3 regions of the Xenorhabdus sp. SGI 60 genome follow, and region 1 is predicted to be linked to each of the others. Evidence: predicted binding sites of a transcription regulator. Region 1 holds the regulator's gene; each other region holds the start of a gene.
What was found. The regulator Fur, encoded in region 1, represses iron uptake genes when iron is present. The targets are predictions, from matches to a motif close to ATAATAATGAGAACNACTATCAA.
Positions count from the first base shown of each region.

Region 1 (3,218 bases):
GCGTGTTCCTTGATGTTGGACGAAATTTTCATAGTAAAGAAGCTGTCCTGCGTCTGCTTGATCAAATATCCCACTATAAGCTGAACAAGTTCCATTTCCATTTGAGTGATGATGAAGGCTGGCGTTTGGAAATACCAGGCTTACCGGAGTTGACAGAAATCGGCAGTCAACGTTGTCATGATCTGAGTGAGACTCAATGCTTATTGCCGCAATTGGGATCAGGGCCAGATAGCAACAATATGGGAAGTGGTTATTTTAGCCGTCAGGATTATATTGATATTCTGAATTATGCCAAAGCCCGCCAGATAGAAGTGATCCCAGAAATTGATATACCTGCCCATGCTCGTGCCGCAGTGATGTCGATGGAAGCGCGTTATAAGAGACTTATGGCACAAGGCAAAAAGCAGGAAGCCAATGAGTATCGTCTGCTTGATCCGACAGATACCTCGAATACAACTTCCGTGCAATTCTATGATCGCCACAGTTATCTTAACCCGTGCATGGACTCTTCAAAGCGGTTTGTCGATAAAGTGATTAGCGAAATTGTTGCCATGCATAACGAGGCCGGTCTGCCGTTAAATACATGGCATTTTGGTGGGGATGAGGCGAAAAATATTCGTTTGGGCGCTGGATATCAGGATAAAGATGGAGTGATTGTGCCAGATAAGGGGATTATCAACCAGAAAATTGAAAACAAGCCGTGGGCAAAATCTCAGGCTTGTCAGAAAATGATAGCGCAAGGTGTCATTAAAGAGGTTGATGAACTTGCCAGCTACTTTGCCATTGAAGTTAGCAAAATCGTCAATAACCATGGTATCAGCACCATGCAGGCATGGCAGGATGGCCTGAAACATGCCAAATCGGCAAAAGATTTCGCCACTAAACATGTTGCGGTGAACTTTTGGGATACCCTGTATTGGGGAGGTTATGATTCTGCCAATGACTGGGCGAATAAGGGCTATCAAGTTGTGGTTTCCAGCCCTGATTATATCTATCTGGATATGCCATATGAAGTTCATCCGAAAGAGCGGGGCTACTATTGGGCGACCCGCTTTAATGATGAGGCGAAAATTTTCAGCTTTGCCCCGAACAATATGCCACAAAATGCTGAAACCTCGATGGATCGTGATGGCAATTACTTTAATACCCATAGTAATAAACGCTGGCCGGGGGCTTATGGTATGTCGGGGCAATCGTGGAGTGAAACCGTGCGTACCGATGAACAAATGGAATATATGATCTATCCACGCTTACTGCCGCTGGCGGAACGGGCATGGCATCAGGCGGAGTGGGAGCAGAATTATCAGCATGGCAGGGAATATAAAGGCGGAATAACGCATTATGTTGATACGGCTCTCCTGCAACAAGACTGGGAACGCTTTGCCAATCTGATAGGGCAGCGAGAACTGGCTAAACTGGATAGAGCGAAAATTTTCTATCGTTTGCCTGTACCTGGCGGCAGAATTGTTTCAGGAACACTGGAAGCGAATATCGCATTACCGGGGGTGGTTATTCAATACTCATTGGATAATGGAAAAACATGGCAGGATTATAATGACAGACAGCGGCCTCATGTCAGCGGCAATGTGAAAATTCGTTCTGTCAGTACTGATGGAAACCGTTTTAGCCGCATAGATGAAGTTAAATTCTAACGATTCTTTGAGGTATGAGGGCAATAAATTGATAAAGCAACCTGCCGATTAGCTTGATAATTATTCGGCAGGTTGCTTATTCAGATGAATAAATTCAGATGAATAAATAGTGGAGCGAATTACTTTATTGTCAGCGCTTGTTTATCATGCTTTTGCATCATGAAGCGAGCTTTCTTTGCGGCAATCACCATCAGCACAGTGACCATATAAATAAAGACTGTGGTTTGAAAGCTTAATTCCATAGCGTTCAGCGATGTTTTTCTGACGCTCTTCAATGAATTCATCACTAAATTCAATGACCTTACCGCAGTCGAGACAAATCAGATGGTCATGATGTTGCTGCTGGGTGAGTTCAAAAACCGATTTGCCGCCTTCAAAATTGTGGCGTGTGACAATGCCAGCATCATCGAACTGGTTCAACACACGATAGACAGTGGCGAGGCCAATCTCTTCACCGATATCAATCAGTTTTTTGTAGAGATCCTCCGCACTGACATGATGGCATTCTGGGTCCTGTAGCACTTCCAGAATTTTCAGTCGTGGAAGTGTTACTTTAAGTCCAGCATTTTTCAATGCTTTATTGTTGTCGGTCATGCGGATTCAGTCCTGTAACTTGAGTTAAGTGTACTTATGATACTTGGGGGTATCGTGAGGGAATCATGATTCTGTTTCACGTTGCTGATTATAGGCATGGATATTAAAAATGAAAACCATGCCTATTCATATATCATGACACATTATGCAAGAATAATCCTGCCTGAAAGGGCTTTTCTCTTCTTATTAAGCGCCTAGAATCTCTGACAGACTCATTTCAGCCTTGATCTGTTGTACCCAGCTTTCAACGCGCTCATCCGTCAATTCTGGTTGACGATCTTCATCAATGGCCAATCCAATAAAGTGGTTATCGTCGACCATGCCCTTAGAGGCTTCAAAGTGATATCCTTCGGTTGGCCAGTGGCCCACAATAATGGCACCACGAGGTTCGATAATATCACGAATGGTACCCATAGCATCACAGAAGTACTCTGCATAATCTTCCTGATCACCACAGCCGAACAAAGCAACCAGTTTTCCTTCGAAATTGATCTCTTCCAGTGTTGGGAAGAAATCATCCCAGTCACACTGGGCTTCGCCGTAATACCAGGTTGGGATGCCAAGCAACAAGATATCGAAGGCTTCAATGTCTTCTTTGCTGCTTTTGGCAATATCGTGGACTTCAGCAACATCAGCACCGCCCAATTTTTCTTGGATCATTTTGGCGATGTTCTCTGTGTTGCCTGTATCGCTGCCGAAGAATATACCTATTATTGCCATAAAATGGGTTAACCTCTTGTTTTATTTGTGTATTAAATCTATACACATCACGCTGAAATCAGCTAGAAAAATGTCAGTTTCAGTAACATGAAAAGCGTTATTTTGACCAAACATCCATGACAAATCTGTCAGATTTGTGTGGTGACACCGCTTCATTGTGTTTAATAAAAGCCGTTAGTCGGCAAGGTGATTTTTTTCTGTCAGTTGGGCTAATAACATTTGTTCAATCAATTCACTGCGGCTAATGTTGCG
Region 1 is NZ_CP196860.1:2,804,433-2,807,650, reverse strand. It holds gene ACSJJG_RS12870 (beta-N-acetylhexosaminidase) at 1-1,652, shown strand, start outside; gene fur (ferric iron uptake transcriptional regulator) at 1,797-2,246, opposite strand; gene fldA (flavodoxin FldA) at 2,433-2,966, opposite strand; gene ybfE (LexA regulated protein) at 3,141-3,218, opposite strand, start outside.

Region 2 (3,218 bases), 160 kb from region 1:
CTTGAATATATAAGCTGTAAGCTAATTGATCTCCAGCAGGCATATAAGGTAGTTGATAATAACCATAGTTAAAGTCTTTATCCTTTATTTTTCCTTTATCGAATGTCAGTACATTACGTTCGTTTTTATGCCAACGGGTTCCTACCAGGAATTCATGTTCAATCATACCTGTTGAGAATACGCTTTTGTTGTTGATATCAATAAGATTATCGGTGTAATCAACCCAGCTTTTATTACCCATTAATCCACTAAAATTGGGGGAAGCATTTTCTGGGCGAGTATCATCTTGTTTGGTTTTAGAATATGCATAGAGCATCGTCAGATTTAGCCATGGATTATCTTCCGGTGCGATATTCCATTTGGCAGTGTAGTTCTGATCGATTTGATCACGAAAAACCAATTTTCTTTTCCAGGCGCCGTCTCTGCCGTATTCTTCGACGTCAGTGGCTGATGGAACGGCCATCGTACCTCGTTTGGCTGCCCAAGGCTGCCAGCCATCCGATTCAGAACGCATAGCAGACAAGCTAATCGTATGGGCATCACTGGGATAAAAGTTGGTTTTCAATAAATAAGATGTTTGGTTGTTTTGTGAGAACTCAAAACGTGTGCCATCAGGGCGTTTAATATTGTGCCCATCGCGCTTGCTCACATAGAGCAACCCATCAGCAAAACCGTCAGGATCCCTGCCGTATATTGCACCACTACTGATCGATTGTCTGTCATTGGTGTGATAGCTTTGTTTGACAAAGCCACCCCAATCCTCATCAGGGCGTAGAAAATCGTTCGCCTCTTTTGTTACAAGTTTGACCGAACCACCAAATCCTCCATTACCATTGAGTAAATTGTGTGGTCCTTTATCAACCTCTACCCGTTTGATTAACTCAGGCTCAATAAAGACGGAACCCTGCATATATTTCTCGAACCCTTTGGGTGCATCGTCCAATGTGACTTTGATATCTTCCTGATCGCCCATTCCCCAGATATTCAGTGTTTGCCCACCAGGACGCGGAGAGCCTGACATTGAAACACCGGGAAGCTGGTCGAGTAATTGAGCGATATTATCGGCCTGAGTGCGGTCAATATCCGCCTTTTTAAGTACTGAACTTCCCGCGCTGGTGCTGTTATGTAAACTTTCGACAACGGAAAGGGTGGGTAATTTCATTACCTCATTTTGCTTTTCCGGCTTTTGCTCTTTGGGATCTTCGCTAGCATAAACAGTGCCGGAGAATGCCGCTCCCAATACTAATGTCCCAGTTAAAATTTTCTGAATCATGGTAGCGATTGGGCGTTTTTCTAATTTTTGACTATTATTTGCCATAAATTTCCTGAAATATGATCAAGTGAAATATTTTCAAAGTAATAAGTCACCTGAGAAATCAAAAAAGGTAAATAAAAATGAGAATTGTTTTTGTTTGCATGGAGTTTTGGGAAGCATATCATACGATGATGAGGTTTAACCCATAGAGAGTGAGATTTTTGGCATTGAAATTTAAGTTCAATTTCCTTACGTACAAGGGGGTCGTCAATGAAGAAAAAGATTCTTGGTTCTCTGATCTTGGCTGGTATCGCAGCACTGCTGGCTGGTTGTGATGACGCATCTAAAAAAGCAGAAGATCCAGTCCAGCAAACTGGAGAAAGCGCAGTACAAAAGCCAACTGATGCTGAAAAAACGGCTACGGATGTAATGGATCATGCAAAAGAGAGACTACAGGAGATAAAGGAAAAATCTTTACGTGAAGGCCATAGTTTGATTGATAAATCGAATGAAGCCACTGAGCAAATGAAGTCTAAGGTAACGGATATACAGGATCAAGCGACTAAAACCGCGAATGGTGTGTTGGAGGCGATGAAAGCGAAAACGGGTGATATCCAGCATCAGGCTAATGATAAACTCGATCAACTTTCAGATACCATGAAGTCAAAGACGGAAGAAATAAAGTCTGAGGCTAATAAAAAGACGGATGACTTAATCAATCGTCTTAAAGGTCATGATCTTAAAGATGACAGTGATAAAAAAGAGGAAAATTAATTTATATTCTTACTTCAATATATTGTTAGTATAAAGTGGATTGCATCACAAGGGTGATCTAACAATGGTCACCCTTATTATTTTCAACTTAAACCAAGTCTTGATTTCTTATTCTGGCTTGACTTACTTGTTTATTTAAAAGTAGGTTAGTGATGGACTTTGTAAATTATAATCAGGAAATAATAATGGAAATAAAGTACAGCATAGGAAGACAGAATTCCGAATTAATTCAGCAAGCATTTGCCATTCGTAAACAAGTATTTACGGATGAGCAGGGGTTTGATGAAGAGATTGATATTGATGAATATGATGATATCGCCTTGCATGTGGTGGTATTTGATGGTGAAAAGCCAATAGGCGTATTACGGGCAATTCCGAAAGATAATAACATACTCAAAGTTGGGCGGGTTGCAGTATTGAGGCATTATCGTGGACAGGGAATAGGTCGTAATGTTATGGAATTTATTGAAGATTACAGCAGAAAAAATAACGTTGAGGCTATCGTTCTATCTGCACAATGTCATGCTCAACCATTTTATGAAAGCCTGGGTTATCAAGCACAAGGCGGGATTTATTTGGAAGAAGGTGCAGAACATATCTTTATGACTTTGAATTTAATATCGTAATAAGATAATTATCACTATGCGTAATGTAAATACGGGAAAAATGAGTGTTCAAATGATATTATTTGAATATCTCAATTCCCCGTATTAGTGATTTAGTCAGTTTTTGTGAGAATGAATTGATTAATCAATGGTTTTTTACTCATTGCCGGGCAGGGGTATCATTGGCAATATAATATTTTGCCTGACTGCGTGGCAGAGGAGAAATTCCCCTGATTTTATCAGCAATCTTTTCAGCCATCATGATTGTCGTGGCATTTAAATTACCGGTAATAATTATTGGCATAATAGAAGCATCGATAACACGCAGATTTTTAATGCCATGCACGCGTCCTTGACCATCCACGACCGCCATTTCATCAGTCCCCATTTTGCAACTGCATGATGGGTGAAATGCGGTTTCGGCATGTTCACGAATAAAGGCATCTAACTGCTCATCTGACTGATTTTCAATACCCGGACTGATTTCACGCCCACAATATGGCGCCAGCGCAGGTTGAGCCATAATTTCCCGTGTAATACGAATAGCAGCGCGGAACTCTTGCCAATCCTGTTCTGTTGACATG
Region 2 is NZ_CP196860.1:2,963,852-2,967,069, reverse strand. It holds gene ACSJJG_RS13795 (TonB-dependent hemoglobin/transferrin/lactoferrin family receptor) at 1-1,318, opposite strand, end outside; gene ACSJJG_RS13790 (YtxH domain-containing protein) at 1,526-2,029, shown strand; gene ACSJJG_RS13785 (GNAT family N-acetyltransferase) at 2,215-2,655, shown strand; gene betA (choline dehydrogenase) at 2,795-3,218, opposite strand, start outside.
Region 2: a site for Fur is predicted at 1,390-1,412, ahead of ACSJJG_RS13795 (TonB-dependent hemoglobin/transferrin/lactoferrin family receptor). Genes of this name have one in related genera too.

Region 3 (3,218 bases), 810 kb from region 1:
CTTATCGACAGGTTAAACCATCAGCATTATCAGTTTGATTTATCTGTGGTTCGCGCAGATGGTTGACGCAGATCGAAATTGCGCAGACTAGCCGGACGCATATCCACCCAATGCTCTTCTATGTATGCGATACAAGCGGCCCGTGAATCTGGGCCAATAACCCGCTCCCAGCCGGCGGGTTGTGCGGCAAAAGTCGGCCAAAGGCTATATTGTTGTTGATTATTTATCAGTACATAAAAAGTGGCTTCGTCATCATCAAAAGGATTCTTTTGTTCCAAATTCATTTTTAATTCTCATCAATTCTTGGATTACAATAATCGGTTTTTCATATCATTTTTTAGCCAGTAACCAACCAAGGCCATCAAATAACCCACCACGCCAGCACAACACATCGTGTCCACCATTAAACACGCGATAATTCACGTTGTGCCCAGCCCCTTGCAACGCGGCATACATTTGATCATTAACAAAATGGATATCTGCTTCACGGGAACCTGCTTCCTGAAAAATTTTTAACGACGAAGGAATAACTTTTTGCCCAAGAACCTGCTGTGTCAGCCAACCTGGTTTATGGTCAGAAGATGGCATAAACTGCCGAACAATTTTGCTATCAGGCCACCAGAAAGATCCTGACTGTGTGAGAACACAACCAAAACGTTGTGGCCAATGGAGCGCGGCATACAATGCCGCCAGCCCACCGTAACTCTGCCCTGCTATCACTGTTTGTGCAGGATCATCGCTAAAAGCTACATACTGTGCGACAAGCGGCAGCAATTCATCCTGAATCGCTTGCCAAAAATCGGGATTGCAAGGAAGTTCCCGCTCTCGATGCGGCATATCAATAACATCAATCAACAGCCAAACCGCCTCTGGTATCTGCTGTTTTTCAGTTGCTACCTCAATCACCGGAAAAACTGGAGTTCTTTCCGCCCAAGTCAACCCATCCAGCAGAATGATAAGAGGACGGGAGGGTGCGGTTTCTTCCCCCGTGGAATAAAGCCAAACACGCCTTTGATTGTTAAGCCGATCACTGTGCCAGTGCAAAAGCAAAGGCTCACGTTTATCCGGCTGCGCAGTATGATGTGGACGGCTCCCATCAATTAATGACCATGCGGTCTGTGCAGGTGCATGGGGCATATGGATCGCTGATAAAGGCAAACCAAGCCCATTACGATGACATTCCTGTAGATTCAAAGGATCTGAAATAGATAATGGAAAGAGTGAAATCCACCATTCACGTTGCTGTTGATTACGCTGCTTGATTTCGTCTGAAAATTGAGGGGGCAAATGTGCGTCAGTCACGGGTATAAATCGATAACTTCCTCTCCAGTTATCTTCAAGATTCACTGACCAATACCAGATATCCGTTTCAGGCAATCGTTGTAGACTCTGAGGTTGCGGACAGTGATGATCAGTGATGCCATTGATATCGATGTAGACTTGGCGAAAAGGTGAATTTTGTTCGTCCCCATTAGGATCTCGCCAAAAGAAGGTTGTTTTAACTTGATGATTATTCGTAATTTCTATAATGGGCGTTCCCAAAATAGCAATATTTTTCCACCACAACTCACTGCCAACATGACGCGCAGCTAATAAATGAGCTGCCGTACCTGGTGGCTGAAAAACTAATGTCATCCCTTTATCCCCTTCAAAAAAATCCGCTCACAAATGACATATCCATTTGATACACCACACCAGCAATGATCCTAGAAAATAAAAACGATTATCATTCACCAATGATATTGATAATGATTTTTGTTTGCAATATTATCCAATTTATTTTATTAATCTTAATCACTGGCTAACAGAGTTAATGAAGCATTATCAGGAGTAACGAGGCAGGAGGCCCTCACTATTCAGCTTAGCCATAGTGGCGTCGCCTTAATTATAACTTTGATTTTTATCAATTATTTTAAAAGTATCTATATTGAGAGATGAAATCCATGGTATTGCCTAGCAAGAATAAGATATTGAAAACCGCAAAAAGAACAAATAGAAACTATAACTATAATAAATTATTCTTATCGCTTACTTCTGTCTTACTGTTATCTCCCTATGCCTCAGCCAATAATGGGACTTCCAATAACAGCGAAGATACCTTAATCGTCACAAGCAAGACGGAAGGGTATTCTGGAAAAAACATTGTAGAATCAGACAGTGCCGCAGGCACCAAAAGCCTCACTCCGCTTATCAAGACTCCCCAGTCAATCAGTGTCATCAATCGCGCACAAATAGAAGCACAAGGCGCAACGAGCGTTGCCGACGCCCTGAATTATTCAAGTGGCGTTGTGACTAACTACCGCGGCTCTTCTAACCGTAATGACGAAGTGATTACCCGTGGTTTTCGTTACGCGCCTAAATTCCTTGATGGCTTGAGTTATGGTAATCAGCTCGATCCTTGGTTATTGGAACGTGTAGAGTTAGTGCATGGGCCGGCATCTGTGCTATACGGTCAGGTCAGCCCTGGCGGTTTGATTAATATGACCAGCAAAAGGCCCACAGCAGAGGCCATTCGTAAAGTCCAGATGAAAGCAGGTAACCAGAGCCTGGGTGAATTAGCCTTTGATTTTGGTGGGGCATTGGGTGATGACATTCCCGTTCTTTATCGTTTAAATGGTATCGTCAGCACCCAAAAACAATTTGTCAAAGATTATAAAAAAGAGCGAATTGCCATTGCTCCAGCTCTGACATGGATACCAAACGACAATACAACTTTCACGTTGCTGAGCAGTTATCAGTACGATCCCAAAGCGGGATTCCGTAATTTCTATCCTAAAAAAGGCACCGTAACAGCTGTTCCCAATGCAGGCTATATTCCCTACAAGATGAATCTCAGTGAACCTTCTTTTAATCAGTCCAGACGGGAACAATCCTCTATCGGCTATATTTTTGAGCATGACATTAATGATGTTTTCTCTTTCCAACAAAACCTGCGTTATTCAAGAGCAAATGAGCGTTTTAAGCTTTTCGTTTATGTATCGGATGTAAAAGACCTACCAACCAGTATCCAACGCCGTCCACAGAGGGAATACAACAAAACGCAATCATTTAATGTGGATAATCAGCTGAAGGCACTATTCTCAACCAGTAACATTGATCATAACGTTATTAGTGGAATCGATTACAAATGGGCGGATAGCCTTAGCAGAAGATGGTATAAAAGCGGTAGTCAATACGACTTTGATTGGTCAAATCCAGTTTGGGGTATCCCCGTCAAT
Region 3 is NZ_CP196860.1:3,619,076-3,622,293, forward strand. It holds gene ACSJJG_RS17120 (MbtH family protein) at 30-284, opposite strand; gene fes (enterochelin esterase) at 331-1,635, opposite strand; gene ACSJJG_RS17130 (TonB-dependent siderophore receptor) at 1,944-3,218, shown strand, end outside.
Region 3: a site for Fur is predicted at 1,737-1,759, ahead of fes (enterochelin esterase). Genes of this name have one in related genera too.